Regions from separate parts of the Faecalibacterium sp. 3 genome, predicted to be linked through region 1. Evidence: predicted binding sites of a transcription regulator. Region 1 holds the regulator's gene; the other holds the start of a gene.
What was found. Region 1 encodes Rex, which represses fermentation and respiration genes when NADH is low (regulators of the CRP and FNR family bind a similar motif). Its sites were predicted from a motif close to ATTGTTAANNNNTTAACAAT; they were not measured.

Region 1 (15,217 bases):
CACATGGCGCAGCAGCAACCCGGCGGTGGCATCGGTGGATGTGAACGGCACAGTGACGGCTGTGGGCGAAGGCGAAGCCACTATTACGGCGTCCACCCCGGAAGGCCGGAACGCCACCTGTAAGGTGTACACCGGCGCTGTGGCTGTGCAGAAGCAGCAGAGCGGCGGCGCATTCCGCAATCTTTTTCAGTAAGCAATGAGAAAACGCGGCAGCGCGTTGAAAAACAGAAAAAAGGCCTCTGCGCAGGACGCGCAGGGGCCTTTTCTATGCCTGGGATTGATCCGGGATGCAGGCGCTTTGCCGCTTACTGAGCCTGACGCAGGCAGTCGTCCATAGCGGTAAAGATGGCCTGACTGGTCATAGTGGAACCGGAAACAGCATCCACGCCAGCGGTAGAACCGGTCTTGAGCAATGCAGCTGCCAGAGCTTCGGCAGCGGTGCCGCCCAATTCGGGAGTCTCGCCGGAAGCGTCGATCTCCACACCGGTCACCCGGCCGCCGGTGACCGTGACCTTGACAGTCACATCACTCAGGTAGCCCTGCGCGCTGGACGTATAGGTGCCATCGGTCAGGCTGGCGGCGTTGTCGGCGGCAGGCACGGTGCCGGTGTTCTGGATGTACAGGCTGAGCGCAACTGCCATGATAACGGTGACAACAGCCATGAGGATCACGTTCCGGGTCATTTTGTTTTTCATGAAAGGCGGATGCTCCTTTGATTACTTTGCGGGCTTGAAGCTGTCACGCAGGGTGACGACGCGGTTGTACACGCCCGGGTTCTTGCTGTCCGGGGTAAAGAAGCCGGTGCGCACGAACTGGAACTTATCGCCGGGCTTTGCGTCCTTCAGGCTTTCTTCCAGCTTGCAGCCCTTGCGTGCCACCACGCTTTCCGGGTTCAGGTAGTCCTTGTAGTCGCTGCCCTCGGGGATGGCGTTCATGTTGGCCTCGGTGAACAGCTTGTCGTACAGGCGCACCTCGGCGTCCACGGCGTGGGCAGCACTCACCCAGTGGATGGTGCCCTTGACCTTGCGGCCGTCGGCGGGATTGCCGTTGCCGGTCTCAAGGTCGGCGGTGCAGTGGATGGCGGCAATGCTGCCGTCGGCATTCTTCTCCACGCTCTCGCACTTGACGATGTATGCGCCCATCAGACGCACCTCACCGCCCACGGTCAGGCGCTTGAACTTCGGAGGCGGGACCTCGGCAAAGTCCTCGTTCTCGATCCACAGCTCGCGGGTGAAGGCCACCTTGCGGGTGGTGGTGTCATTGGCCTCGCGGTTGGGGTTGTTGGCCACATCAAAGTACTCGGTCTTGTCCTCCGGATAGTTGTCCACGACCAGCTTTACGGGGTCCAGCACGGCAATGCGGCGCTGTGCGGTCAGGTCCAGCTCGCTGCGGATGCAGGCTTCCAGCTGGCGCATGTCGATAAGGTTGTCGGACTTGGAGATACCGGCCTCCCGCACGAAGGTGAAGATGGAGGTGGGGGTGTAGCCGCGGCGGCGCAGGCCGCACAGGGTGGGCATACGGGGGTCGTCCCAGCCGTCCACGATGCCCATTTCCACCAGCTCACGCAGGTAGCGCTTGCTCATGACGGTGTTGGTCATGTTCAGGCGTGCAAACTCGCGCTGTTTGGGAAAGGCGGTGCCGAAGATGTTCTCGATGACCCAGTTGTACAGCGGACGGTGGTTCTCGAACTCCAGACTGCACATGCTGTGGGTGATGCCCTCAATGGCGTCCTGAATGGGGTGTGCGAAGTCGTACATCGGGTAGATGCACCACTTGCTGCCCTGACGGTGATGCTCGGCGTACTTGATGCGGTAGATGGCCGGGTCGCGCATATTCATGTTGGGGCTGGCCAGATCGATCTTGGCACGCAGGGTCTTTTCGCCCTCCTGGAACTCACCGGCACGCATCCGGCGGAACAGATCCAGGTTCTCTTCCGGGGTGCGGTCACGCCACGGAGAAGGACGGCTGGGCTTGCCGGCGTCGGCACCGCGGTACTCGCGCATTTCGTCGCGGGTCAGGTCGTCCACGTAGGCCTTGCCCTCCATGATGAGCTTTTCGGCATACTCGTAGCATTTATCAAAGTAGTCGCTGCCGTAGAAGATGCCGCCGTTGGGGTCGGCACCCAGCCAGTGCAGATCCTCGATGATGCTGTTGACGTACTCCTCACCCTCGCGGGCGGGGTTGGTGTCGTCCAGACGCAGGTTGAACTTGCCGCCATACTGGTTTGCAATGGACCAGTTGATATAGATGGCCTTGGCACTGCCGATGTGCAGGTAGCCGTTGGGCTCGGGCGGGAAGCGGGTATGGATCTCGCGGATCTTGCCCTCGGCCAGATCGGCGTCGATGATGTCGGTCAGAAAGTTTTTATCTGCCATATGTTTTCCCCCTGTCAAAGGCACAAAGTGCCTACATATTCCATAATACTATATAATACACTATTCTGCCGATTTCTTCAAGAGAAAGCGATAAAAGGCTCCCCATGGAGAAAGAAATACCTATTTTCCACAACTTTTGTCCTATCCCTTGACACCGGCAGAGAAGGAGAGTATATTTTTGCATGGTGTAAGGCGGATTTTGCCGTGTTTATAATAGGAGGAACCCCATGAACAGTTTAAAAGAAGTGTTCAGCTGGAAAAATATGCTGAAGAATTTAAATTTCTTTTGTGAGCTGAACCTTGGCCTGATCCTGACTGCGGTCGGCATCGTATACTTTAAAAATCCCAACCATTTTGCATTTGGCGGCACCTCGGGCCTGTCCATTCTGCTGGCAGACCTGTTCCCCCGGATCAACGTGGGCGGCTTCATGTGGATCATCAACCTGATCCTGGTGGTGCTGGGCTTCGTCTTTCTGGGCATCAAGACCATGGGCTGGACGATCTACTCTTCCTTTGCGCTGTCCTTTTTCGTGTCGGTGTGCGAGTGGCTCTATCCCGTCAACGTTTCCATGAGCGGTGACGCCATGCTGGATCTGGTGTTCGCAGTGTTCCTGCCGGCGCTTGGCGCGGCCATCGTGTTCGACATTGGCGCATCCACTGGCGGTACGGATATTGTGGCCCTGATCCTGGCAAAATATACCTCTATGGAGATCGGCAAGGCCCTGATGGTCAGCGATATCCTCATCGTGCTGGCGGCGGCATGGCGGTTTGGTATGGGCACCGGCCTGTACTGTATCCTCGGCCTGATCGGCAAGAGCTTTGTGGTGGATGGTGCCATCGAGAACATCCGCCTGCGCAAGGTGTGCACCATCGTGACGGCCAACCCGCAGCCCATTCTGGACTTCATCATCAAGGAAATGAACCGCTCTGCTACCGTGGAAAAGGCCTACGGTGCCTACACCCACCACGAGCTCAGCGTTCTGGTCACGGTGCTGACCCGCCGTCAGGCACTGCAGCTGCGCAACTTCCTGCGCGAGAACGATCCCCGGAGCTTTATCACCATCGTCAACTCCAGCGAGATCATCGGCAAGGGCTTCCGCTCCTTTAATTAAGGGAAGGCGCAGGATCTGCCCGTTTTTGCCCCATTGGTGCACAATGCCGTATTGACGAACGGCCAAAAAAACGATATACTATATCCCGGCGGTGCAGCAGTGCCGCCGGATGCCGGGGTGTTGCGCAGTTGGTAGCGCGCCTGCTTTGGGAGCAGGAGGCCGCGAGTTCGAGTCTCGCCACTCCGATATGAATAAAACCCACGGTCTGACGTTGCAAAATTCGTCTTTCCGTGGGTTTTTCTTTGTCTCGTCAGATCTGACGAGTTTATTTGATGCAGCTGGAGCAGGGCGTATAGCCTGCTTCCACGGCTTCCTCGTAGCTGGAGAACAGGACCTGATTCTTCTCTGCCGGCAGGTTCGGGCAGCTGGGCAGGTGGAACTTTTTGCTGTTCACATTGCCGATGTAGGTCTGCTGGGCTGTGCTGGATGCCGCTGGGTCGGTGGGGTTCAGTGCGGAATCTGCCGCAAAGTGCTCGGTGCCCACGGTGTAGTTCTGGCCGTCCGAACCAATGGTGATGGTGCCCTGCAGGTCGGTGCGGTAGACATCCACCCCGGCGTCCCGCAGGATGCTCAGGGTCTCCTCGTGGGGGTGGCCGTACTTGTTGTTCACACCGCAGGAGATGACGCCCATTTCCGGCAGCACCGCATTCAGGAAGAGGTAGCTGGTGGAGGTGCTGGAACCGTGGTGGCCCACCTGAAGAACATCGGCCCTGAGGTTGGCACCGCTGTTCACAAGGTCGGTCTCCGCCGTCTTTTCCATGTCGCCGGTCAGCAGGAAGCTGGTGGAGCCGTAGTCGATGCGCAGCACGAGGGAGGTATCGTTGGTGTCGCTGTATTGTGCCACCGGCCCCAGCATGGTCACGGTGGCGCCGCCCAGCGGCCACATGGTGCCCACGGCAGGCACCTCTACCTGCAGGCCCTGCTGTTGGGTGTACTTGACAAAATCCTGAAAGCACTTGGTGGAGGCATCGGTCACCGGGCTGTACACATGGTACGCCGGGAAGTAGGCCAGCGCCGCAGCCAGACCGCCCACATGATCTTCATGGGCATGGGAGCAGAACACATATTCCAGCTGCTCCACCCCCTGACTCTGCAGGTAGGACACCACCAGACTGCCGTCGTCCACATTGCCGCCGTCGTAGAGCATGAACTGTCCGTCACACTCCACCAGCACGCTCAGCGCCTGACCGACATCGATAAAATGCACCTCCAGCGGTGCATCCACCGTGTCCACCGTCGCAGCGGCAGAGGACGGGTTCGGCACCACATCGGCGCTTCCACCCGGAACGGATGGCATGCTGCAGCCCGCAAGACTCAGTACCAGCGCGGCGGCAGCGGCCAGCGCAGCAAGGCGCTGCCACAGGCTTTTTTTATGCGGGGTCACTTTTTCTTCTTTCCAGTTTTCCACGTTGCGTTCTCTTTCTGTTGATTGTTTTTGGGCTTGTGCGCAGGTGCCGAATGGGGCGCAAAGCGTGCGCCGGGGCTGGGCGCACGGCCTGCCGGTCCAGCGCCGCGGCTCTGGCCGTGGGCAGGCTTGCCGTTATGGCCCTTCTGGTTCGGGCGCACCGTATAGGTGCCGTCATTGTGGATGGTCACATCGGCGGCTTCGGCCCGGCGGGCAGAGCGCTGCATGGCGCGGCGGCCTGCGGCGGGCACCAGCAGGGGGATCAGGTCCTCCCGGTGGGTCATCTTCAGTGCCTTGACCACCTTCTCGGCGTTGCGGGGCTCGTAGTACTGCAGCAGCGCTCGCTGCAGTGCCTTGCCCTCGGGGGTCTTTTCCACGAACACCGGCTTCAGGGTGTAGGGGTCCAGACCGGTGTAGAACATGCAGGTGCTCACGGTGCCGGGGGTGGGGTAGAAGTCCTGCACCTGCTCCGGGCGCATGTGGTTTTTGTAGAGATATTCCGCCAGATAGACCGCATCCTTGAGGGTGCTGCCCGGGTGGCTGGACATCAGGTAGGGAACAAGATACTGCTTTTTGCCCGCCTTTTTGCTCAGCTCATAGAACTTATCCTTGAACTTGTTGAAGGTCTCGATGGGCGGCTTGCCCATGTAGGCCAGCGTATTGGGCGCACAGTGCTCCGGAGCCACCTTCAGCTGGCCGGACACATGGTACTCCACCAGCTCCTTGAAGAAGGTGTCGTCCGGGTCGGCCATCAGGTAGTCGAACCGGATGCCGCTGCGGATGAACACCTTTTTCACGCCCGGCAGCTCCCGCACCCGGCGCAGGATCTTCAGATAATCGCTGTGGTCCACGATCATGTGGGAGCAGGTGGTGGGGGCAAGACAGTGCTTGCCGCCGGTGCACATGCCCCGCAGCATCTGCTCCCGGCAGGAGGGGAAGCGGAAGTTTGCGGTGGGGCCGCCTACATCGTGGATGTAGCCCTTGAAATCCGGCTCGTGGGTCATGCGCTCCGCTTCTGCCACGATGCTGTCCGCGCTGCGGCTGGTGACACGGCGGCCCTGATGCAGCTGGATGGCGCAGAAGTTGCAGCCGCCGAAGCAGCCGCGGTTCTGGATGATGGAGAACTGCACCTCCCGGATGGCGGGCACACCGCCCATGCTCTCGTAGATGGGGTGATACCGGCGGGTGTAGGGCAGGGCATAGACCTTGTCCAGTTCCCCGCGCACCAGCGGCTTTGCGGGGATGTTCTGCACCAGATACTTCTCGCTCTGCTTCTGCACGATGATCTGGCCGCTGACCACGTCCTGATTGTCCATCTGGATGCGGCAGGCCTTGGCATACGCCGTCTTATCCGACGCCACCTTTTTAAAGCCTGCGCACTCCACGTAGCGTTCGGGCAGATGGTCGAAGTCGGTCATGTAACAGGTGCCGTCCACGTCCGTGATGCTTTCCACCGGCTCCCCGGCGGCAAGGCGGCGGGCGATCTCCACGGTCTGGTGCTCGCCCATGCCAAAGCTGATGATGTCCGCGCCGGAGTCCTCGGCAATGCTGGGCAGCACGGTGTCCAGCCAGTAGTCGTAGTGGGCAAAGCGGCGCAGGGACGCTTCCAGACCGCCCAGGATCACCGGCAGGTCGGGATAGGCCTGCTTGGCAAGGCGGGTGTACACGGTGGCGCTGCGGTCCGGGCGTGCACCGCCCTTGCCGCCGGGAGAGTATTCGTCCTCGGCGCGGGGGATCTTTGCCACGGAATAGTGGCTGACCATGCTGTCCACGTTGCCGCCGCCGATGAAAAAGCCATACTTGGGCTTGCCGAACCGCTTGAAGTCCTCACAGTCGGTGTAGCGGGGCTGGGCCAGCACGCCGATCTTATAGCCCTCGGCTTCCAGCAGACGGCTGATGATGGCGGTGCCAAAGCTGGGGTGGTCCACATAGGCGTCGCCGCCCACCACCACAAAGTCCAGCTGCTCCCACCCGCGGGCCTCCATATCGGCCCGGCTGATGGGAAGAAATTCGGTGTAGATCTTAGGGGAAGAGTTGTCCATTTGCTAATATCCTCATTCTTGGTTGAACACGGGCAGCATCCTCGCCCTCTCCGTCAATGCTTGCGCATTGCCACCTCTCCCAAAGGGAGAGGCCTTGGCAGTCCATGCAAAGTTTCCGGTTTCGCCAGAGGCTCTCCCTTTGGGAGAGCTGGACGCGAAGCGGCCTGAGAGGGCGAGCGCTCTTTTGTTTTTCATTCCTCCGGCTGGTTCATCTGCATCTCCAGCCACTGCTGGCGGCTGATGAGCACTGCACGGGGCTTGGCACCCTCGTAGGGGCCAATGACGCCTTTCTGCTCCATTTCGTCCATGATGCGGGCCGCGCGGGCGTAGCCCAGCTTGCAGCGGCGCTGCAAAAGGCTGGTGGAGGCCTGACCGGCATCGATGACCACCTCCACGGCCTGCTTGAACATGGGGTCGCTGTCCGGCTCTTCGTCCGCATCCGCGCCGCTGCTGCCCTTTTTGCCGTCCTGAATGGCATGCTTTTCCATGGCCTCGATCATGGCTTCATCGTACTGCACGGTGCCGCTCTGCTTGATGAAGTCCAGCACACGGCTGATCTCCTCATCCCGCACAAAGGTGCCCTGAATACGGGTGGGCTTGGGCGCACCCACCGGCATGAACAGCATATCGCCCATGCCCAGCAGTTTTTCGGCACCGGAGCCGTCCAGAATGGTGCGGCTGTCCACCTGACTGGACACCGCAAATGCGATGCGGCTGGGGATGTTGGCCTTGATCAGGCCAGTGATGACGTCCACGCTGGGGCGCTGGGTGGCCACGATCAGGTGCATGCCGGCCGCGCGGGCCTTCTGGGCGATGCGGCAGATGGAGTCCTCCACATCCTTGCCCACCACCATCATCAGGTCGGCCAGCTCGTCGATGATAATGGCGATGTAGGGCATCTTTTCCAGCTCCGGCCGTTCTGCGGCCAGCTTGTTGAAGGACTTGATGTCACGCACATTGTTCTCCGCAAACAGGCGGTAGCGGCGCTCCATCTCCTGCACGGCGCTGCCCAGCGCACCGGCGGCCTTTTTCGGCTCGGTGACCACCGGCATCAGCAGATGGGGAATGCCGTTGTACTCGGCCAGCTCCACCACCTTGGGGTCGATCAGCAGCAGCTTCACGTCCTCCGGGCTGGAGCGGAACAGCAGGCTCATGATGATGCTGTTCACGCACACCGATTTGCCGCTGCCGGTGCTGCCCGCGATCAGCAGATGGGGCATCTTGCACAGGTCTGCCACCTGCGCCACACCGGCAATGTCCTTGCCCAGCGCGATGCCCAACGGTGAGGTCATGCGCAAAAAGCTCTGGCTCTCGAACACGCTGCGGATATACACCGGGGTCTTTTTGTGGTTGGGCACCTCGATGCCGACGGCGGGCTTGCCGGGAATGGGCGCTTCCATGCGCACGTCCGCCACCGCAAGGTTCAGTGCGATATCGTCCGCCAGCGAGGTGATGCGGCTGATCTTGACGCCCGCCATGGGCTGCACCTCGTACCGGGTGACGGAGGGACCCCGGGAGATGTCCAGCACACGGGTGCGCACGCCAAAGCTTTCCAGCGTGTCCACCAGCTTCTGGGCATTGGCCTTGAGCTCTTCCTGCGCACCGGGGTCGGTCTCGTCCTGCGATTTTTCAAACAGCTCGATGGGCGGGTACTGGTACTGATAGGTATCCACCGGTTCGGTCTCGTCCACAGGGGCCGCTGCCGCGGCCTGCTCGGAGGCGGCGGGCTTTTCCATTGCCGCTGCCACCAGCGTGCTGATGTCCTTTTCCTCCACCGGTTCAGCGGTAATGCTGATCCAGCCGTCCTCATCCGGTGCGCTGCGCATGGCCGCCGCGTTTTCTGCACTGACACGGGCGGGTGCTGTCGGCACGGCGGGCTGGATGGGCGCCGCAGGCATTTCCGGCGTGATGGCCGCTGCCGGAGCTTCCGGCGGGACGGTGGGCATCACCGGTGTATCAAAGCTTTCTGCCGCAGGCTGCACCGGCTGTGCGGCCTTTGCAAAGAAGTCGGACGCATCCGTTTCCACCGCATCTGCCACGATGGGCTGCGGGGCAGGTTTGGGGGCCGGGCGCAGCGGGTTCTGCCCAAAGGTACCGCCCGGGCCCACGATGAGCGGCTCGATGGGCTCGCTGCCGCCCTCCTTTACCTCAGTGTGGTCGGGGCCAAGGTCTACGTCAAAGGAAGCCCGGGGCCGGGATACCCGTACCTGCACCGGCGTGATGGCCGGGGCGGCAGGCTCCGGCTGGGCAAGCGGCTGACCGGAAGTGTCTGCGGGCGGCTCCGGCTGCGGGGCTGCCTCCGGCTCCTCCGCTTCCATCTCTTCGGTCACCTTGTGGCCCCAATGCCGGATGCCGTTCAGCCAGTCCGGCACACCGATATGGAATGCAGGGCCGGCCGGTTCGTCCTCCGGCTCCTCTTCTTCATATTCGTCTTCGGCTTCCTCCTCGGCCTCCTCGGCCTCTGCCGCCCGGGCGGCCGCACGTTCCGCACGGCGCTCCGCGCTCTGCCGGGCAAGGGCGGCGCCCTTTGCGTGCACCCCGCCGAATGCGGCGCACAGCCACTGCCAGACCTCTGCCGGGGTCAGGTCAAAAATGTACAGACTGACGCAGAGCGCCAGCACCGCCATGATCAGGTTTGCCGCCGGTCTGCCGCAGAGCAGCAGCAGATTGCCGCCCAGCAGTGCGCCCAGCGCGCCGCCGCCCAGCCATGCATTCACGCCGTTGGCATAGCAGGCGGCAGTCATCTGGAACGCAGACAGCCCCTGCGGCTGGATATCCGAAAAAACGATCACGGTCCCGCAGGCAAACACCAGCCCCAAAATCAGTTTGAAGATCGGGGGCAGAAGGTCTTCGCCCCGGGTATACTGCACGGCAAGGCAGCACACGGCTGCGCCCAGCACAAAGCTGCCGCAGCCAAAAAGTCCGAACAGCACATCGTGCAGGGCCTTCCATGCCGAATCTCCCTCCACAAAGGCCAGCACCACCAGCAAAAGGCCTGCGAACAGGGTGCCAAGCCCTGCCGGGAGCCGCTGTTCGGCGCGCTTTTTGCGCGATGATGTGCGCCGTGTTGTCGTTTTACGTTTTCTTGTCGCCATTCTTCTCTGTTCCCCACATTTGTAGTAGACACACTATTTGATTTTATTATTGTACCACGCAGGGAAGAAAATGGCAAACCTATTGTTGTACAAATTTCTTCAGCCCGGCAGGCCAGCAGATAGCTTTCTCCGCGAACAGCGACGGGTTGCGGCACCCAGCATCCGCTTCGCTATCGCTTGCGTCTTGCTGGCCGCTGCCCCAACAGCTTCTCCCTGTTTTCTGCCGCGGGCAGCGGTCGTCGCTGTTGCAAGACTCCAGTCCCGCCCTACTGCCTGCGGCAGCAGGGTCCCACCCCCGGGACATTCGCTGGAGAAACTATCTGCCGTCCTGTCTTCTTACTCTTTTTCGATTTCTTTATACAGCCACGCCAGTGCATCCGAAAGCCCGCCCAGCTCGTCGATGAGCTTTTCCTTCACGGCCCGGCGTCCGTCCAGCACGGTGCCCATGTCCATCACCAGCTCGCCGGTGTGGAGCATCAGGTCAGTGTAGCGCTTTTCGGTCATGCCGCTGTGGGCCGCCACAAAGCCGGTGATGCGCTGCTGCATCTGCTCAAAGCTGCGCATGGTCTGCGGCACCCCCAGAATGACGCCGGAATGCCGCACCGGGTGCACGGTCATGGTGGCTGTGGGCACGATGAAGCTGCGCCGGGCGCTGACGGCAAGCGGGATGCCGATGGAGTGTCCGCCGCCCAGCACCAGCGTCGCGCTGGGTTTGGACACGCTGGCGATCAGCTCCGCCAGCGCAAGGCCCGCTTCCACATCCCCGCCCACCGTGTTCAGCAGCACCAGCAGGCCCTCGATGCGGGGGTCCTCCTGCGCGGCCACCAGCTGAGGGATGACATGCTCGTACTTCGTGGTCTTCTGGCCCTGCGGCGCTTCCGAATGGCCTTCGATCTGTCCGATGACGGTCAGGCAGTGGATGACATGCCCGCCGCGGGCCAGCGTGACCGTGCCCAGATCCTCGATCTCTTCTTTTTCCAGCCGACCTGCGTCGGTCTGCTGCGTTTCATCGTTCATATGCTTTCCTCCTGCGTTTTTTGTCAGCATTCCCCGGCCTGTGCCGGGCTATACAGACCCGCCGCAGCAAAAAAACGGTAACATTTCATAAAATTTTTTTGAGAATGATTTGACATTCTCCATCAGTGCTGTATACTTTAAATAATTGACTGTAATATCTGCAATATGAACCCGTAAACGGATCGGGGTTTCTCTGCGCCGCATCTGTAAAGCAGGCAGCTGCGGCAAGTACTGCGATAGAGCGAAAGGAGAAAGTATTCTATGAGCACCCCTGCAAAGGCTTCGCTTCCCGTTATCAAGCGTCTTCCCAAATATTACCGCTATCTGCGCTCTCTGCAGGAAGACGGCATCAACAGCATTTCCTCCCGCGAGCTGGCTGCTCAGATGGGCACCACTGCTTCGCAGGTACGACAGGACTTCAACTGCATCGGCGATGTGAATGGCCGGCAGGGCATCGGCTACTCGGTGGAAAACCTGCTCTCCATTCTGGAAGGCCTGCTGTTCGGCAACGGCGACCGCCTGCCCACCATCCTGATCGGCTGCGGCCGTCTGGGCAAGGCAGTGAGCCGCTTTATCACCACCGATACCAACGGCTACCGCCTGATCGCCGCCTTTGATGTGGCACAGAGCGAGGTAGGCAAGGAGATCAGCGGCATCCAGATCCGCCATATCGACGAGCTGGAGTCTTTCTGTGCCGAGCATCACCCCAAGGTCGCAGTGCTCTGTGTGCCCCGGGACGGTGCGGAGCAGGTCAGCGGCCGTCTGGTGGATCTGGGTATCGAGGGCTTCTGGAATTTCTCCCACTATGACCTTTCGGTGTCGTACCCCGATGTGGTGGTGGAGAACGTCCATCTGGGCGACAGCCTGATGAGTCTGGGCTACCGCCTGCGCAATCAGGACTGAACGTACCTATTATAAGTAATAAGAGAACCCTCTCAGTCAAAGCCTGAGATGCCGCCGAACCCTCTCAGTCTCGCATACGCTCGACAGCTCCCCCAAAAGGGGAGCTTTATGAGTGGGGACGGGAAAGTTTCTGCTTCTCCGGCGAAGGACAGCCTGCCCGGAAGATGCAGAAAAGCTCCCCCTTCGAGGAAAGACTTCCCCCGCTCCGGGGGAAGATGTCGCGCAGTGACAAAAGGGGGAATCTGGCAAAGCCGTCAGGATTTGGCTGAGAGGGTTCTTTCTGTAAGGAGAGTTTTTCAAATGGCAAAACTGTATTTCCGTTACGGCGCGATGAACAGCGGCAAGAGCACCGCCCTGATGCAGGTGGCCCACAACTACGAGGAGCAGGGGATGCGGGTGCTGATCCTCAAGCCGCAGGTGGATACCAAGGGCGGCGGTGAGCTGGTCAGCCGTCTGGGCGTCCGCCGCAAGGCCGATCTGCTGATCCCGCCGGAAACGGATGTGTTCGAGGCGGTGCGTCAGGCCAACAGCACCGCTGCCCTTGCCTGCGTGCTGTGCGACGAGAGCCAGTTCTTCACCCCGGAGCAGGCCGAGCAGCTGTTCATGGTCACGGTGGACCTGAACATCCCGGTGATCTGTTACGGCCTGCGGGCAGATTTCTCCCTCAAGGGCTTCCCCGGCTCCACCCGGCTGCTGGAGCTGGCCCACACCATCGAGGAAATGAAAACCATCTGCACCTGCGGCCGCAAGGCCATCTGCAACTGCCGCAAGGTGAACGGCAGATTCGTCTTTGAGGGCGAGCAGGTGGCCATCGATCTGGAAAACGATGTGCAGTACGTGAGCATGTGCCCCCAGTGCTATTTCAAGGCAAAGCGCGCGTTCTACGCCGAAAAAGCTGCTTCGCAGGCTGATTAAAACTTGTATACAAGGCTGCTGTGTCCAACGACACGGCAGCCTTTCTTTTTATCTCCGGCCTACGGGCGCAGTCCACGCAACAGCGCAAAATATGTCGCTGTCGGCGCTTTTTCACCCCCCAAAAGGACGAAGAAGCACCGATTTCCATGCCCGCAGACCGGTGCCGGGGGACCGCCGCAAACAATTGATATATCAGAGTGAACATTTTTTGCGCTATTGATATATCAGTTTAAAGGCTCTCATCCGGGCTTTTTAAGCTGTTGTTCGTCCACAATGTATGCAACGATTCTACGTTCTGAAACGGAATGTTTACAAAATTATTGCAAAATTCGACGTTCCTCCTATGATGCATCCCAGTTTTCTATGCAAAATAGCGAAGTATACATGTTGCACAGTTTTTCGAGCCAAGTTTATTCATTTCAGCGAAGGCGTCAATTCTTGCGCGAAAACAAGAGCAATATTTGTACGTTTTTTGTTTAGATATCTGCAATTTGCGTCTTTCTTTTTGGCTGTTGTTTTGTTATCATAATTGTATACAACGGGGTATGTGCAGAACCCCCGTTCGAGATGATGTTTTCTGTATTTAGGAGGAGAACGAAAATGAGCAAGGCAATTTCTCGTCGTGATTTCATGAAGGTCACCGGCGCTGTGGGCGCTGCCGGCCTTCTGGCTGCCTGCGGCGGCAACTCTGCTGCATCCAGCTCTGCTGCTTCCACCGCTCCCGCTGCTTCTGCAGACGAGAGCCTGGCACTGTCTGACGGCCCTGTTTCCATGACCATCAGCTGGTGGGGCGGCGACAGCCGTCACGAGGCTTACCAGAACGCCATCAAGGAGTTCCAGGCTGAGCACACCAACATCACCATCGAGCCCACCTTCGCCGCATGGTCCGGCTGGGAAGAGAAGATGGCAGCTGCCTTCATCGCAGGCAACGCACAGGATGTGTGCCAGGTGAACTGGAACTGGCTGTACAACTACTCTGCCGACGGCAGCAAGTTCGTGGACCTGAACACTGTTTCCAAGTTCCTGGATCTGACCCAGTGGGATGACGCTGCCATGGACGCCTGCTACGTTGCAAACAGCCAGCAGTGCGTGCCCGTTTCCATGACCGGCCGTATCTTCTTCTGGAACATGACCACCTTCAACAAGGCTGGCATCACCGAAGTTCCCAAGTCTCTGGATGATCTGATGGCTGCCGGCAAGGCATTCAAGGAGAAGCTGGGCGACGATTACTACCCCATGCACCTGGGCGCATACGACCGTATGATCCTGATGGTCTTCTACCTCGAGTCCAAGTACGGCAAGGACTGGGCTGACCCCGTCACCTCTACCCTGAACTACACCGAGGACGAGATCGCTGAGGGCATCGACTTCATCAAGAGCCTGGTGGACGGCCACGTCATGATGAACCTGAAGACCTACTACTCTGCAAACTCCGATACCGCTACCCACCAGTCCAACGAGTGGATCACCGGTAAGATCGCAGGCATCTTCGAGTGGGATTCCGCTGCTTCCAAGTACTCCTCCGCTCTGGATGACGCCAACAAGGACGGCTTCACCGTTGGCGAAGAGATCAAGTTCGGCGACAACAACGGCGGCTTCTCCAAGGTCTCCATGGGTCTGGCCATCACCAAGACCAGCAAGTGCGTTGCCGAGGCTGCTACCCTGATCAACTTCCTGCTGAACGAGGAGAAGGGCGCTTCCATCATGGGTTCTGAGTGCGGCATCCCCGCTTCCAAGGCTGGTCTGGCTGCTGCTCAGGCTGCCGGCGCTGTCAAGGATCTGGTGGCTGAGGCAAACGCCAAGGTCATGGCTTTCACCACCAACAAGCTGGATCCCCTGTTCGAGAACAACGACCTGAAGGCTTCCGGCACCGGCATCTATCAGGAAGTGTTCGATACCGTTGACTACGACGGCGTTGCCGGCGCAGACGTTGTTGACACCCTGCTGGACGGCATGGAGTCTGTTGGCTACACCATCGGCTAAGTTCCATTTTTGAGTGCCGCCGTGTGCGGTCACGCACAGAAAAGGGCACCCTTTGACTGAACCTGAGGGGCACCTGCCGCCCGACCGGCAGATGCCCCTTTTTTGTCAGAGATATATTACAAAATCTTGACAAAGCTGTATCCAGTCTGTTACCCCTTCGTCCGTCTCATGCTCCGAAATTCCTTAAAAAGGAGGATTTCCCAGATGAAAGAAAGCAATGCACCCGCCGTCGGGCGCACCCCGTTCCAGAAGTGGCTGGACAAATATCAGGGCCTGTTTTATCTGATCCCCTGGATCATCGGCTTCGTCGTCTTTAAGGCAGTTCCCTTCGGTCAGTCGCTGTACTACAGCTTCACCGATATGAACTTCT
Region 2 (15,217 bases), 1.0 Mb from region 1:
CTCCATTCCTGCCGCAGGCAGCAGGAATACCCACGACACATGTTAGATTTTGTTGCTCCTGCGCCAGATATGCATCTTTTCGGCTTCCTTGATAAGGTCTTCGCGGAAGTCGGGATGTGCAACGTTGATCAGGGCCTCAGCTTTTTCCCAGGTGGTCAGGCCCTTCAGGTTCACGCAGCCGTACTCGGTGCACAGGTAGTGGATGTTGGCACGAGTATCGGTGACGATGCTGCCGTTTTCCAGAGTGGGACGGATGCGGCTCTCAAGCTGGCCGGTCTTCTTATTAAAGAAGGTAGAGGACAGGCAGATAAAGCTCTTGCCGCCCTTGGAAAGGTATGCGCCCAGAACGAAATCCAGCTGACCGCCGGCACCGGAGATGTGCTTGAGGCCTGCAGTCTCGGCGTTCACCTGACCGAACAGGTCGATGTCCACAGCGTTGTTGATGGAAATAAAGTTATCCAGTGCGGAGATGCTGCGGATATCGTTGGTGTAGTCCACGGGTGCAGACATGCACTCCGGGTTATCGTTCAGGTAATCGTACATTTTCTGGGTGCCGGCACCGAAGGCGTAGACCTGACGGCCCTTGTCCAGCTGCTTGCATGCACCGGTGATCTTGCCGGCCTTGGCGATATCCACAAAGGCGTCCACATACATTTCGGTGTGCACGCCCAGATCCTTCAGGTCGCTCTGTGCAATCAGGCTGCCGATGGCATTGGGCATACCGCCGATGCCCAGCTGCAGGCAGGCACCGTTGGGGATCTGCGGAACGATCAGGTTGGCGACCTTCAGATCCACTTCGGTAGCAGCACCGGGAGCGGCCATCTGGCCAATGGGAGGATTCTCGCCTTCCACGATGCCGGTGACCTGAGAAATGTGGATGCAGTTCTCCATGCCGCCAAGGCAGCGGGGCATGTTCTTGTTGACTTCAACAATGATCTTCTTGGCTTTTTCGCACACAGCGCCCAGATGAGATGCACTGGGGCCGAAGTTGAAATAGCCGTGCTCGTCCATGGGGGTCACCTGGAACACGGCCACATCCAGCGGGTCCGGGCTCTCACGGTAGTAGCGGGGCAGCTCGGAATAACGGATGGGGGAGTAAAAGGAGAACCCCTGTGCAATGGCCTTGCGCTCAATGCCGCCCATGTGCCAGCTGTTCCAGGTCATGTGTGCGGCGGGGTCGTCGATCTGGAAGATCGCGGGCACCCACATCAGGATGCCGCCGCGGAAGTTGACGCCCTCCAGCTCCGGCAGACGCTTTGCAAGCTCGGCATCCACCGCCACGGGGGTGTTCACTGCCCAGCCGTAGTCCACCCAGTCACCGCTTTTGACCAGTGCGGCAGCCTGAGCGGCGGTCATTTTTTTCTGAGCATACAGTTCCGTAAAATCCATTATAAACCATCCTCTCCTATAATAACATAAAGGAATTGTAAATTTATCATTTACACTTCCTGCACGGACAGATCTTTGCAGGTTATTTACCGGTTTTTGGTAGTTTGCACACAACTCTGACATAGCCGTGTGGTATCCTGACAGACAACAGGGAAAGCTGCCGGACAGGTCGGCAGACCTGCACAACTTAGTTATAACATTAACAATGTGCAGAATCAATAGTTTATCGTGAAAATTTTGGCTGACTGTCAATATTTACAAAATTTAGAGCAATTTCGGAGGATTGTTTGGTGCGGTGAAACCAAAAATCTTTGCAAAAGGACTTGATAAAATTTTGACGATGTGATTTACTTATAGCGTAGCAAGTTGCCGCGATGTGGCACAGCGTTGATTGTTTAAATTTTAACGATAAAACGTACAGCTTGCACAAAATCTTGCACCCAAGACTGGAAAGTGCTATCATGGCAGAACCAAAACGCGCTTTTCACAGCGCTCAAGGAGGACACCAGACGATGGCAACAGCAGTTTATCCCGGTTCGTTCGACCCGGTCACAAAAGGACACCTTGATATCATCAAGCGCGCAGCAAAGATCAACGATCATTTGATTGTGGCAGTGCTCAACAACAGCGCAAAGAATCCGCTCTTCACCGTAGAAGAGCGCGTAGAGCTGCTCAAGGAGTGCTGCAAAGGCATCCAGAATGTTTCGGTGGAGAGCTTCGACGGCCTGACCGTAGAGTTCGCCAAGAAGCGGCACGCATCGGTGATGGTACGGGGACTGCGGGCTGTGACGGACTTTGAAAACGAGATCCAGCTTGCGCAGACCAATCACGCACTGATGCCCGGCATTGAGACCATGTTCCTTGCCACCAGCATCAAGTGGAGCTACCTTTCTTCTACGATCGTGAAGGAGGCAGCGTATTACGGCAGCGACATCGGCAAGTTCGTTACCCCCAATGTGGAAAAGGCGGTCAACGAAAAGTATGCGCTGATCCGGCAGGGAAAAGACCCTGAAAAATAATTTGCAGAAATGCCCAAGGGCGTTTTGATAAAAAGGCAATCGAAAAGCAACACATACACAATTCAGGAGGCTATTCACATGAAAAAGATCGTTATCGCATCTGCATGCCGTACCGCTATTGGCAAGTTCGGCGGCACTCTGGCAAACGTTCCCGCAGTTGAGCTGGGCTCCATTGTCATCAAGGAAGCCCTGAACCGTGCAAACGTCGCACCTGAGCAGGTCGATCATGTTTACATGGGCTGTGTCATTCAGGCTGGTCTGGGCCAGAACGTTGCACGTCAGGCTGCTCTGAAGGCTGGTCTGCCCATCGAGACCCCGGCTGTCACCGTCAACGTGGTGTGTGGCTCCGGTCTGAACTGCGTCAATATGGCTGCTCAGATGATCGAGGCAGGCGATGCTGATATCGTGGTCGCAGGCGGCATGGAGAACATGGACATGGCTCCCTTCGCACTGCAGAAGGCTCGTTACGGCTACCGCATGGGCGCTCCTATGGGCAAGAGCGAGATCGTGGATACCATGGTCAACGATGCTCTGTGGGATGCCTGCGGCTTCAACAAGCACATGGGTATGACCGCTGAGAACGTCTGCACCAACGAGACCTATCAGAAGAAGTACGGCTACAGCCCCATCACCCGTGAGATGCTGGACGAGTTCTCATACAACAGCCAGCTGAAGGCTGACAAGGCCATCAAGGACGGCGCTTTCAAGGACGAGATCGTTCCCGTTGTGATCAAGGGCAAGAAGGGCGACACCGTGTTCGATACCGATGAAGGCCCCCGTCTGAGCGCTCCTGAAGTGCTGGCAAAGCTGAAGCCCGCTTTCACCAAGGACGGCATTGTGACCGCCGGCAACTCTTCCGCCATCAATGACGGCGCTGCTGCTCTGGTCATCATGAGCGAGGAGAAGGCAAAGGAGCTGGGCGTGAAGCCTCTGGCTACTTGGGTGGCTGGTGCTCTGGCAGGCGTTGAGCCCGAAGTCATGGGTCTGGGCCCCATCGCTGCTACCAAGAAGGTCATGGCTAAGACCGGCATGAGCGTTGCTGACATGGATCTGATCGAGGCCAACGAGGCATTTGCTGCTCAGTCTGTGGCTGTCAGCCAGGCTCTGAACTTTGATATGAGCAAGGTGAACGTCAACGGCGGCGCAATTGCTCTGGGCCACCCGGTCGGCGCTTCCGGCGCTCGTATCCTGGTCACCCTGCTGTATGCTATGAAGCATCGCGGCGCACACAAGGGCCTGGCTACCCTGTGCATCGGCGGCGGCATGGGCTGCGCTACCATCGTTGAGATGGACTAAGCTCCATTACTGGAGAGCCTGACTGAATGACAGACCCGGGCAGGGGAGGAACCGGAGAGCCTGCTCTGGCCCGGGGGCTGTTTATGATAACTGATAAGATTTGAATAGGAGGTTTTCACAATGGCATTTGTAAAAACCGAGGTGCAGGGCGCAGTTGAGATCATCACCATCGACCGTCCCAAGGCACTGAATGCCCTGAACCCCGAAGTTCTGGCAGACCTGAAGGCTGCATTTGAGGCTGTGGATCAGGAGACTGTCCGCTGCATCGTTCTGACCGGCGAAGGCGACAAGAGCTTCGTGGCAGGCGCTGATATCGGTTCCATGAGCACCATGACCAAGGCAGAGGGCGAGGCCTTCGGCAAGCTGGGCAATGATGTGTTCCTGATGATCGAGAGCTTCCCCATCCCCGTCATTGCAGCCGTGAACGGCTTTGCACTGGGCGGCGGCAACGAGCTGGCAATGAGCTGCGATATCCGCATCTGCTCTGACAACGCTGTGTTTGGTCAGCCTGAAGTTGGTCTGGGCATCACCCCGGGCTTCGGCGGCACCCAGCGTCTGGCACGTCTGGTCGGCATGGGCATGGCAAAGCAGCTGGTCTACTCTGCTCTGAACATCAAGGCAGACGAGGCTCTGCGCATTGGTCTGGTGAACGCTGTGTATCCGCAGGCTGAGCTGATGGAGAACGTGCTGAAGCTGGCCGGCAAGATCGCAAAGAACGCACCCATCGCTGTACGCAACTGCAAGAAGGCAATCAACGGCGGCATCAGCCTGCCCATCGAGAAGGCTGTTGAGGTCGAGGAAAAGCTGTTCGGCGACTGCTTCGAGACCCACGATCAGGTGGAGGGCATGAGCTGCTTCCTGTCCCGTGAGAAGCCGAAGCCCAAGGCAGTATTCACCAACAACTAATCCATTACTACATAATTTTTGATATTAAAGGAGAGGTTTCCTATGAAGATCGGTGTTATCGGCGCTGGCACCATGGGCCAGGGCATCGCAAAGGCATTTGCACAGGTTGAGGGCAACACCGTTGCTCTGTGCGACATCAAGCAGGAGTGGGCCGAGAATGGTCTGGCAAAGATCAAGAAGGGCTACGAGAAGCTGGTTGCCAAGGGAAAGATGACGCAGGAAAAGGCAGACGCTATCGTTGCTGCCATCACCCCGGGCCTGAAGGAAGACCTGTGCGCTGACTGCGATCTGGTCGTTGAGGCTGCTTTTGAGGATATGAAGGTCAAGCAGACCACCTTCGGTGAGCTGGATAAGATCTGCAAGCCTGAGTGCATCTTCGCTTCCAACACTTCTTCTCTGTCCATCACCGAGATCGGCAAGGGCGTTAGCCGTCCGCTGGTTGGCATGCACTTCTTCAACCCCGCAGACCGCATGAAGCTGATCGAGGTCATCGCAGGCTGCAACACTCCCGCTGAGACCGTTGAGAAGATCAAGGAGATCTCTGTTGCCATCGGCAAGCAGCCGGTTCAGGTCAACGAGGCTGCAGGCTTCGTCGTCAACCGCATCCTGATCCCCATGATCAACGAAGCAGCCTTCATCAAGATGGAAGGCGTTTCCGATATCGCCGGCATTGACACTGCCATGAAGCTGGGTGCCAACCACCCCATGGGACCCCTGGAGCTGGGCGACTTCATCGGCCTGGATATCTGCCTGGCTATCATGGACGTGCTGTACAAGGAGACCGGCGACAGCAAGTACCGTGCATGCCCGCTGATCCGTAAGATGGTCCGCGGCGGCAACCTGGGCTGCAAGAGCGGCAAGGGCTTCTACGTTTACAACGCAGACCGCACCAAGACCCCTGTTGACCAGCTGTAAATTCTGATAAACGTTTCTCCCGACTATGGAAACACGGCCGGGAGGAATTTGTTTGCACCGGGCAATTCCGGTAAATGAAAAAGACCCGTTAGGAGGATATAGCGATGGATTTTACTCTGTCCAAGCAGCAGCAGATGGTACAGAAAATGTACCGTGAGTTTGCTGAGAACGAAGTCAAGCCCCTGGCAAAGAAGGTTGATGCGGAAGAGTACTTCCCCAAAGAAACCGTCGAAAAGATGGGCAAGCTCGGCATGATGGGCATTTATTTCCCGACTGAGGTCGGCGGTGCAGGCGGCGATGTGCTGTCCTACGTCATGGCAGTGGAAGAGCTGAGCAAGGTCTGCGGCACCACCGGTGTCATCGTCTCTGCTCACACCAGCCTGTGTGCTGCTCCTATTTATGAAAATGGTACTCCCGAGCAGAAGGCAAAGTATCTGCCCAAGCTGTGCAGCGGTGAGTGGCTGGGTGCTTTCGGCCTGACTGAGCCGGGTGCCGGCACCGACGCACAGGGCCAGCAGACCTTTGCAAAGCAGGACCCCGAGACCGGTGATTGGATCCTGAACGGTTCCAAGATCTTCATCACCAACGCCGGCTACGCAAACGTCTTTATCGTTATTGCTGTCACCGATATCGTGCCCGACAAGAAGGGCCGTCCCACCAAGCAGTGCTCCGCCTTTATCGTGGAGCGTACCGACCCGGGCTTCTCCGTCGGTAAGGCTGAGGACAAGATGGGCATCCGCGGTTCTTCCACCTGCGAGCTGATTTTCGAGGACTGCCGCATCCCTGCTGACCGTATGCTGGGTGTGCGTGGCCGCGGCTTCCAGCTGGCTATGGCTACTCTGGACGGTGGCCGTATCGGCATTGCTTCTCAGGCTCTGGGCATCGCCGAGGGCGCTTTGGAAGAGACCGTTGCTTACGTCAAGGAGCGCAAGCAGTTCGGCCGCAGCATTTCCGCATTCCAGAACACCCAGTTCGAGCTGGCTGAGATGAAGGCACGCGTTGAGGCTGCAAAGTATCTGGTCTACGCTGCTGCTCTGAAGAAGCAGGAAGCAATGGATGGCAAGAAGGTCCGTTACAGCGTCGAGGCTGCTCAGGCAAAGCTGATCGCAGCCCGTACCGCAAGCGATGTGACCCGCCGCTGCCTGCAGCTGTTCGGCGGTTACGGCTACACCCGTGACTATCCCATCGAGCGCATGATGCGTGATGCCAAGATCACTGAGATCTACGAGGGCACCAGCGAAGTGCAGATGATGGTCATTTCCGGCGCGCTGCTGAAGTAAGGGAGGCAAGAGTTACAATGAAAGCAATTGTTTGTGTAAAGCAGGTTCCTGATACCTCCGGCAAGGTGTCCGTCAAGCCCGATGGCACTCTGGACCGTGCTTCGATGGCTACCATCACCAACCCTGATGACCTGAATGCTCTGGAGGCTGCTCTGAAGCTCAAGGACGCTACCGGCTGCGAAGTCGTTGTTGTTACCATGGGTCCCCCGCCGGCAGAAGGCATGCTGCGTGAGCTGCTGGCCTGCGGTGCAGATAAGGCTGTTCTGGTCTCCGGCCGTGAGTTCGGCGGTTCCGATACCTTCGCAACCAGCCAGATCCTGGCTGCTGCCGTCAACAAGATCGGTGTCGGCCCCGAGGACGTTGTGTTCTGCGGCCGTCAGGCAATCGATGGTGATACCGCTCAGGTCGGTCCTCAGATCGCTGAGAAGCTGCACCTGCCTCAGGTCACCTATGTGGCTGACATCCAGAAGGATGGCAACACCCTGACCGTGAAGCGTATGCTGGAGGACGGCTACATGATGGTCAAGGTGCAGACTCCCTGCCTGCTGACCTGCATCAAGGAGCTGAACCAGCCCCGTTACATGAGCGTGAACGGCATCTTCACCTGCTACGACAAGCCGATGGAAGTGTTCGATTACAACGCACTGAAGGACGATCCGCTGATCGAGGTCGATACCATTGGTCTGAAGGGTTCTCCGACGAACGTCTTTAAGTCCTTCACTCCTCCGCAGAAGGGCGCAGGCACCATGCTCAAGGGCGACGATACTGCCGCACAGCTGGCTGGTATCCTGGCCAAGAAGCACCTGATCTGATGAAAGGAGCATAGGATTACAATGGCTGATTTTAACGAATACAAAGGCGTATGGGTCTTCTGCGAGCAGCGCCAGGGCGCATTGATGCCCACTGATTTCGAGCTGGTGAGCGAGGCCCGCAAGCTGGCTGATGAGCTGGGCTGCGAGGTCACCGGCCTGCTGCTGGGCGACAACGTGGAAGGCATTGCCAAGGAGCTGGGCGGCTATGGTGCCGATAAGGTCATGGTCTGCGACAGCCCCCTGCTGAAGGACTACACCACCGATGCATACGCTAAGGTCGTGTGCGACATGGTCAACGAGTACAAGCCCGAAGTCCTGCTGATCGGTGCAACCAACATCGGCCGCGATCTGGGCCCCCGCTGCGCAGCTCGTCTGCACACCGGCCTGACCGCTGATGCTACCCATCTGGACATCGACACTGCAAAGTACATCGATTTCCTGAAGGAGAGCTCCACCATCGACCTGTCCAAGCAGAAGTTCGATATGGAAGACCGCAACCTGAAGATGACCCGTCCCGCATTCGGCGGCCATCTGATGGCTACCATCATCTGCCCCCGCTTCCGTCCGCAGATGTCCACCGTGCGTCCCGGCGTTATGAAGAAGGCTCCCTTCGATCAGGCCAAGGCTGATGCCTGCCAGATCGTGAAGCCCGCATTCGCTCTGGCTGCTGAGGACATCAAGACCGAGGTCCTGAGCGTTGAGAAGGCCGCTGAGAAGCTGGTCGATCTGATCGGCGCAGACGTGATCGTCTCTGTCGGCCGCGGCATCAGCAAGGATGTCCAGAAGGGCATTGAGCTGGCTGAGCAGCTGGCAGCTGCTCTGGGCGGCGGCGTTGTGGGTGCTTCCCGTGCCGTCACCGATGCAGGCTGGATGACCGCTGACCATCAGGTTGGCCAGACCGGCAAGACCGTGCATCCCAAGATCTATGTTGCTCTGGGCATTTCCGGCGCTATCCAGCACACTGCTGGTATGCAGGACTCCGAGTGCATCATCGCTGTCAACAAGAACGAGGGTGCTCCCATCTTCGGCGTGGCTGACTACGGCATCGTGGGCGATCTGTTCAAGGTCGTGCCCGAGCTGATCAAGCAGATCGAGGCAGCAAAGGCTGCTCAGTGATCGCCTGAAGCAAGATCTTTTCAATAGCATAGCCTGAATTGTGGAAGGGCGGCTCTTCGGAGCCGCTCTTCTTTTTTGTTTGTCAAATGCTAAGGTGACGCATAAAAGACGGTGGACAAAACAGCAAGAGGCAGGGCTTCGCCAGAGATCCTGCCTTTTTGCTCTGTTCGGCGATTCTTTGAGCGATGTCCTTTTTGGCGGGGCTTGTTGCGTTTTGCGTAATACTCGGTTCAGTCAGAGCAAAGAGTTAGAGTATTAAACTGTACGGAGGGACAGCACAGATGGGTTCGGAAGAACCGTCTGCGCTGTTTTTTGTTGCGGATGGTGCTGCAAAAGAGCGGGTGCAGTGCAGGGATAGCCAGAGGAAGAAAAAACAGCGTCTGAAAGTGCACACAAAGTGCAGCGAAACATGAAAAGACGGCTTTGAGTTAAGAAAGAAACGGAAATACACGATCAAAACGTCACAAAATCGTGTTGCAAAAATAAATTTCCGTACAAAAAGTGCCTTAAAAAGCCTCCCAAAAGGGTGCGCTGCAACAGTTGCATAACAATAGAACAACATTTAAGACGAGTCTGCAGTGCTCGTCAAGGGGCTTTTTAGGTGAAAAAGTTCTAAAATTTTATATTATTCATCAAAACACGACTGAATCCCTTGACCATGAGACACTTTTGTGATACTATTGTTGCACAACAGTTGCACTTGTGAAACGGTAGTGTTGCAAACAAGTTGCAAAAACCTACGGAGGATGTCTTATGGAACTTGAGATGAGGATCGTAAAGAAGGTCGCAGCCGCTGCGATGGCCATGGCTGTGGTTTTTGGTGCCGCATCCCTCAAGCCTGTTGCCGCAAATGCTGCACAGGCCGGGCCTGAGACAGCTTCCGTGATGGAAGAAGAAAACTCCTTCCTGAGCCATCAGGATGAAGCTTACCAGAACGAGTTCCTGCGCCGTGTGAACAGCGAGCGCGCAAAGGCTGGCCTGAAGCCTGTCCAGCTGGGTGATAGCAGTCACAACAGTGCTGCTCAGGAGCGTGCGAAGGAACTGGCCTCTTCTTATTCTTACGTTCGTCCCAATGGCCAGCGCGATTTTACCGTCTTCGCAGAGAATGGCATCGAAGATGTGTCGAGTGGCGAGGACTACATGGCGGGCGTTTCCACCCCCGATGCAGCGGTGGATCAGTGGATGAACATTGATTTTGCCCGTGAGCGCATCCTGAACGCAGATGCGACCACCATGAGCGTGGGCCACTATGAAGGCGGCGTTTACAACAACTACTGGGTGCTGATCTTCTCTTATCCCGAAAACTCTTACACCAGCGACTATCGTCAGAGAGTTCTGGATCTGGTCAATGCAGAGCGCGCAAACTACGGCCTGCAGCCTCTGGTCATGGGGGACGCAAAGCTCACTGCAGCTGCACAGCATCGTGCTGAGGAGATCGCAACTGTGAACTCTCATGTGCGCCCCAATGGTTCCAAGTGGTACACCGTGCTCAGTGAATACGGTGTGACCGATGCTGCTTCCGGTGAGAATGCCGCATGGGGCAGCGTTTCTCCCGAAGAGGTCGTAACGGCATGGATGAACTCCGAAGGCCACCGTGCGAATATTCTGGACCCGGAAGCCCGCGCAATGGGTGTTGGCTACTACTACAACAGCTCCAGCACCTGGGGCCATCAGTGGATCCAGCTCTTTACCAAGTAATCATCGTAATCATATGCTTTCTTCAGAAAAATCGGCTGGGCCGCAGGGCTCAGCCGATTTTTTGCTGTCTTTTTTAAGAGCCGGGGGAGCTGAGGATCCGACCCGAAAGAAATGAAACAGATAACGTGTTCTGCAGTGGTTGCACAACGGCCGATTTATGTTATACTTATTCTGAATAAAAAGCAGGAGGAACCACCGTGGAGGATTACCGCACGATTCGTGGCACGGCCACAGGAGAATACGAAGAGAAGAAGAGCCGCTTCATTGCATCCCTGTCTTTTGCGGACAGTGAGGAAGCCGCCGTTGCATTTCTGGAACAGGTGCGTGCGGCCAACCGGACCGCACGGCACAATGTATATGCCTACCGCCTGCGGGAAGGCAACCGGGAACGCTACTCGGACGATGGCGAACCGGCAAAAACGGCGGGGACCCCGGCGCTGGAAGTGCTGCAGCACAGCGGTCTGACCGATCTGATCGTGGTGGTGACCCGCTATTTTGGCGGTGTGCTGCTGGGCACCGGCGGCCTTGTGCGTGCCTATACGACGGCCACGGCCCGGGCATTGGAGAACGCCGAGGTGGTCACGGTGCGCAGTGTGGTGGAACTGAGCGTGACGGTGGACTACTCGCTGTATGAGCGGGCTTCGCTGCTCATCGATGCGGCGGGAGCAAAACAGGCCGCACCGCAGTTCACGGATCGTGTGACCCTGTGCTGGCAGATGCCGGAGCACACGGAAGGCCCGCTGCTGGAGCAGCTGCGGGAGCTGACCCGGGGCGGAGCACAGGTCCATGTCTCGGAACCTTTCTACGCACCCTTTTGATAAAAACTGCGTCCATAGGAGGACTTTTGAAAAAAACGGGCAAAATTTTGTGAAACGACAGGGTATTTCCCCCTTCGACAAACCGGGTGTGTTACAATTGCCGCGGGCGCAGCAATTGGGATCGGCTGTGCCGAAGCAGAGAGGGGGAATGCTGAAAAAGGAGGGGATCCTGTATGAATGTACGACAGCGCACGGAAGAGATCGAACGTATGACCTTTGCACCGTGGGCGACCTTCAGCGACCAGAGCAGGGGGAGGATGGTGCAGGAGGAACAGGACCCGATCAGGCCGGTGTTCCAGCGCGACCGCGACCGGGTGCTGCACTGCAAGGCCTTCCGCCGCCTCAAGCAGAAAACGCAGGTATTTCTCTCACCGGAAGGAGATCTGTACCGGACCCGGCTGACCCATACGCTGGAGGTTTCACAGATCGCCCGTACCATTGCCCGGGCCCTGCGGCTCAACGAGGATCTGACCGAGGCCATCAGTCTGGCCCATGATCTGGGGCATACGCCTTTTGGCCATGCGGGTGAGCAGGCGTTGAACAAGCTCTGCCCGGATGGCTTCAAGCACTATATGCAGAGCCTGCGTGTGGTGGACAGGCTGGAAAAGGACGGAAAGGGCCTGAACCTGACATGGGAGGTGCGCAACGGCATCGTGACCCACACCAAGGGGACATGGGCGGCAACGCCGGAGGGACGCATCGTGCGCATGGCCGACCAGATCGCCTTTGTGAACCATGATATCGAGGATGCCGTTCGTGCCGGGGTGCTGGACCCGGATATTCTGCCCAAAGAGTGCACGGCTGTGCTGGGCAGGACCAAATCTGCCCGCATCACCACAATGATCAACAGCATTCTGGCCAACAGCGAAGGCGATGTGAAGGTGGGCACAGAGGAAAACGAGGCTTTCCTCGCGTTGCGCGACTTCATGTACGCTACGGTGTATGTGGACCGGAGCGCCAAGCGGGAGGAGCAGAAGGTGGGCAAGGTGATCGAAGAGCTGTATGAGTACTACCTGAGCCACATCGATCAGATGTCCAACTTTTATGTCCAGCTGGCCTATCAGGAGGGCAGAGAGCGTGCCGTCACCGATTACATCAGCGGCATGAGCGATGAATTTGCCATCCGGACCTTTGAGGAAATTTTTGTGCCGCAGAAATGGCATGTGTTGTAAACTTTGAAAGGTTGTTTGAAAGATCCATGATCCCACACGAATACATTGAGGAACTGACCCGCCGCACCGACATTGTAGAGCTGGTGGGCAGCTATGTGCAGCTCAAGCGCAAAGGGCGGCTGTACGGCGGTCTGTGTCCCTTCCACAGCGAGAAAACGCCCTCCTTCTATGTCTACCCGGACACCCAGAGCTTCTACTGCTTTGGCTGTCAGGCGGCAGGCGATGCCATCAGCTTTGTCAGAAAGATCAACAGCATCGATTACCCGGAGGCCGTCAAGCTGCTGGCGGCGCGGGCCGGAATGCCCGAACCGCAGGAGGACGACAAGACGGGCCGGATGCGCAGCCGCATCCTTTCCATGAACAAGGAGGCTGCGCGTTTTTTCCATGCCTGTCTGAACTCCACCGTGGAGGAAGCACGGCAGGCGCGGGCCTACTGGCGGCGGCGCGGACTGGACGATAAGACTATTGCACGGTTCGGGCTGGGCTATGCACCCGATGACGGACAGGCCCTGTACCTGTACCTGCGGGATAAGGGCTACAACCAGCAAGAGCTGGATGCCAGCGGCCTGTTCAAGCGCAGCCAGTCCGGCCGTATCTACTGCCTGTTCTGGAAGCGGGTGATGACCCCCATCTTTGACCTGCGGGGCAATATCATCGCATTCGGTGGGCGGGTGCTGGACGATTCCAAACCAAAGTATGTCAACAGCCCGGAAACGCTGGTGTACCACAAATCGGAAACGGTATTTGCATTGCAGATCGCAAAGCGCAGTGCAGTGCGCCGGTTCGTGCTGTGTGAGGGCTACATGGACGTGATCAGTATGCATCAGGCGGGGATCGATACTGCGGTGTGCGCCTGCGGCACGGCCCTGACACCGGAGCAGGTGCGGCTCATCAGCGAATATGCAGATGAGGTGATTCTGAGCTACGATTCCGACGAGGCCGGCCAGAAGGCGACTCTGCGTTCACTGGAACTGTTCCGCAACAGCCCGGTGAAAGTGGGCGTTTTGCAGATCCCCGGGGCAAAAGACCCGGACGAGTACATCAAGAAGTACGGTGCAGAACGGTTCAAGACGCTGCTGGACGGTGTGGGCAATGCACTGGATTTCCGGCTGGGCCGCCTGCGCAGCCAGTACGATCTGGCACAGGATGCGCAGCGGCTGGAATACGTCAAGGAAGCTGTGAATATGCTGGCAGAGCGCTCCAACCCTACCGAGCAGGAGGTGTATGCGGGCCGTCTGGCAGAGGAGACCAATATCTCCAAAACAGCCATTATGACCCAGCTGGAAACGGCAGTGAAAAAGGCCGGAAACAGGCGCCGCTGGGAGAAACGGCAGCAGGTGCTCAAGTCCGGCGAAATGAACCAGATCAAGCTGCCCTACAGTGCGGGCGGCAGTCAGGCGCTGGGGATCGCAAGTGCACAGCAGCGGCTGCTGGCAGCGATCCTGCGGGAGCCGCAGTATCTGAAGCTGGCAGAGAAGGAGCTGTTGCCGGAGCAGTTCATCCAGCCCCAGCAAAAGGAGCTGTACGAAGCCATGCTTCGCTGCAGCCGGGAAGGCATTGAGATCAACCTGACCACGCTGCGGGCCTATGTCAGTGAAGAAGCGCTGAATGAGCTGAGCCGTTTTGCGGCACAATACAGCGAAGTGAATTGCACGCCGGACGATATCCGGCTGTATCTGGACCGCATTGCCCGGGGGATGCCCGTGGCAGGCAAGGCGGCGCATATGTCCAATGAGGAACTGAGTGATTACCTCCAGTCGATGCGCGAAAAAAAGCAGGGAAGCGTTCCTGTAGAAGAATGAGACCGCTGCTTTTCCCTCCGGCTGGAGCAGGAGCGGAAAGGAGCAGGAATCATGCAGAAATTGTCGCAAACGGAGGAATTGGCCCGGGAGCTGGCCTCTCATGCCCGGCGTCACACTGTGACGCCGGAACAGATCAGCCGTGCTATGGACGAGAAGGATTACGATGTGGCACAGCTGGATGAGCTGTATGCTGCATTGGAGACCCGCGGCGTACATCTGGCCGAAGAAGAAACCGAGCTGCCTGCACTGGACGAAACGCAGATCGGCAGGCTGGAGCACGAGCTTTCGGCCGAAGGCGTGGCACTGGATGACCCGGTAAAGACCTATCTGAAGGAGATCGGCCAGGTGCCGCTGCTGACGGCAGAACAGGAAACGGAGCTTGCCCGTGCGGCGCAGGCCGGAGACGAGGATGCCCGCCGTCACCTGAGCGAAGCAAATCTGCGGCTGGTGGTGTCGGTGGCAAAACGCTACGCCGGGCGGGGACTGCCGTTTCTTGATCTGATCCAGGAGGGCAATCTGGGGCTGATGAAGGCTGCAGAAAAATTTGAGCCGGAACGGGGCTTCAAGTTCTCCACCTATGCCACATGGTGGATCCGGCAGTCCATCACACGGGCCATTGCGGATCAGGGGAGAACGATCCGCATCCCGGTGCATCTGGTGGAGAGCATCAACCGGGTCAAAAAGACGGCTGGCGACCTGCTGCGCAAAAATGGCCGGGAGCCTACGGTGGAGGAGATCGCCGTGCGGCTGGATATGGAGCCTGCCCGGGTGCGGGAGCTTTTGCAGCTGGCACAGGACCCCATCAGCCTGGAAACACCGGTGGGTGAAGAAGAGGACGCCCACCTTGAGGATTTTATTCAGGACGAGGAAGCGGGCGTCCCGGTGGATGAAGCCGGGCGGCAGCTGCTGCGCCGGGAGCTGTTCAGCGTGCTCAAGAGCCTGACGCCCCGGGAAGAGCGGGTGATCGCACTGCGGTTCGGGCTGGAGGATGGCC

Region 2: coaD (pantetheine-phosphate adenylyltransferase) is a predicted target of Rex. The motif match lies at 1,780-1,799, and genes of this name have one in related genera.

The regions. Positions count from the first base shown of each region.
Region 1 is NZ_JBLWFN010000001.1:874,508-889,724, reverse strand. Features, by position in the region: gene ACNSPV_RS04105 (Ig-like domain-containing protein) at 1-193, shown strand, start outside; gene ACNSPV_RS04100 (FMN-binding protein) at 306-695, opposite strand; gene ACNSPV_RS04095 (glutamine--tRNA ligase/YqeY domain fusion protein) at 717-2,375, opposite strand; gene ACNSPV_RS04090 (YitT family protein) at 2,603-3,487, shown strand; tRNA gene ACNSPV_RS04085 (tRNA-Pro) at 3,601-3,673, shown strand; gene ACNSPV_RS04080 (ComEC/Rec2 family competence protein) at 3,753-4,895, opposite strand; gene ACNSPV_RS04075 (YgiQ family radical SAM protein) at 4,868-6,934, opposite strand; gene ACNSPV_RS04070 (DNA translocase FtsK) at 7,126-10,029, opposite strand; gene ACNSPV_RS04065 (ClpP family protease) at 10,366-11,046, opposite strand; gene ACNSPV_RS04060 (redox-sensing transcriptional repressor Rex) at 11,308-11,949, shown strand; gene ACNSPV_RS04055 (thymidine kinase) at 12,250-12,864, shown strand; gene ACNSPV_RS04050 (ABC transporter substrate-binding protein) at 13,465-14,847, shown strand; gene ACNSPV_RS04045 (carbohydrate ABC transporter permease) at 15,052-15,217, shown strand, end outside.
Region 2 is NZ_JBLWFN010000001.1:1,886,512-1,901,728, forward strand. Features, by position in the region: gene ACNSPV_RS08985 (butyryl-CoA:acetate CoA-transferase) at 43-1,389, opposite strand; gene coaD (pantetheine-phosphate adenylyltransferase) at 1,902-2,408, shown strand; gene ACNSPV_RS08995 (acetyl-CoA C-acetyltransferase) at 2,487-3,704, shown strand; gene ACNSPV_RS09000 (enoyl-CoA hydratase-related protein) at 3,825-4,610, shown strand; gene ACNSPV_RS09005 (3-hydroxyacyl-CoA dehydrogenase family protein) at 4,653-5,525, shown strand; gene ACNSPV_RS09010 (acyl-CoA dehydrogenase family protein) at 5,630-6,805, shown strand; gene acrB (acryloyl-CoA reductase electron transfer subunit gamma) at 6,823-7,617, shown strand; gene acrA (acryloyl-CoA reductase electron transfer subunit beta) at 7,639-8,733, shown strand; gene ACNSPV_RS09025 (CAP domain-containing protein) at 9,487-10,431, shown strand; gene ACNSPV_RS09030 (IMPACT family protein) at 10,629-11,249, shown strand; gene ACNSPV_RS09035 (deoxyguanosinetriphosphate triphosphohydrolase) at 11,423-12,421, shown strand; gene dnaG (DNA primase) at 12,448-14,223, shown strand; gene rpoD (RNA polymerase sigma factor RpoD) at 14,275-15,217, shown strand, end outside.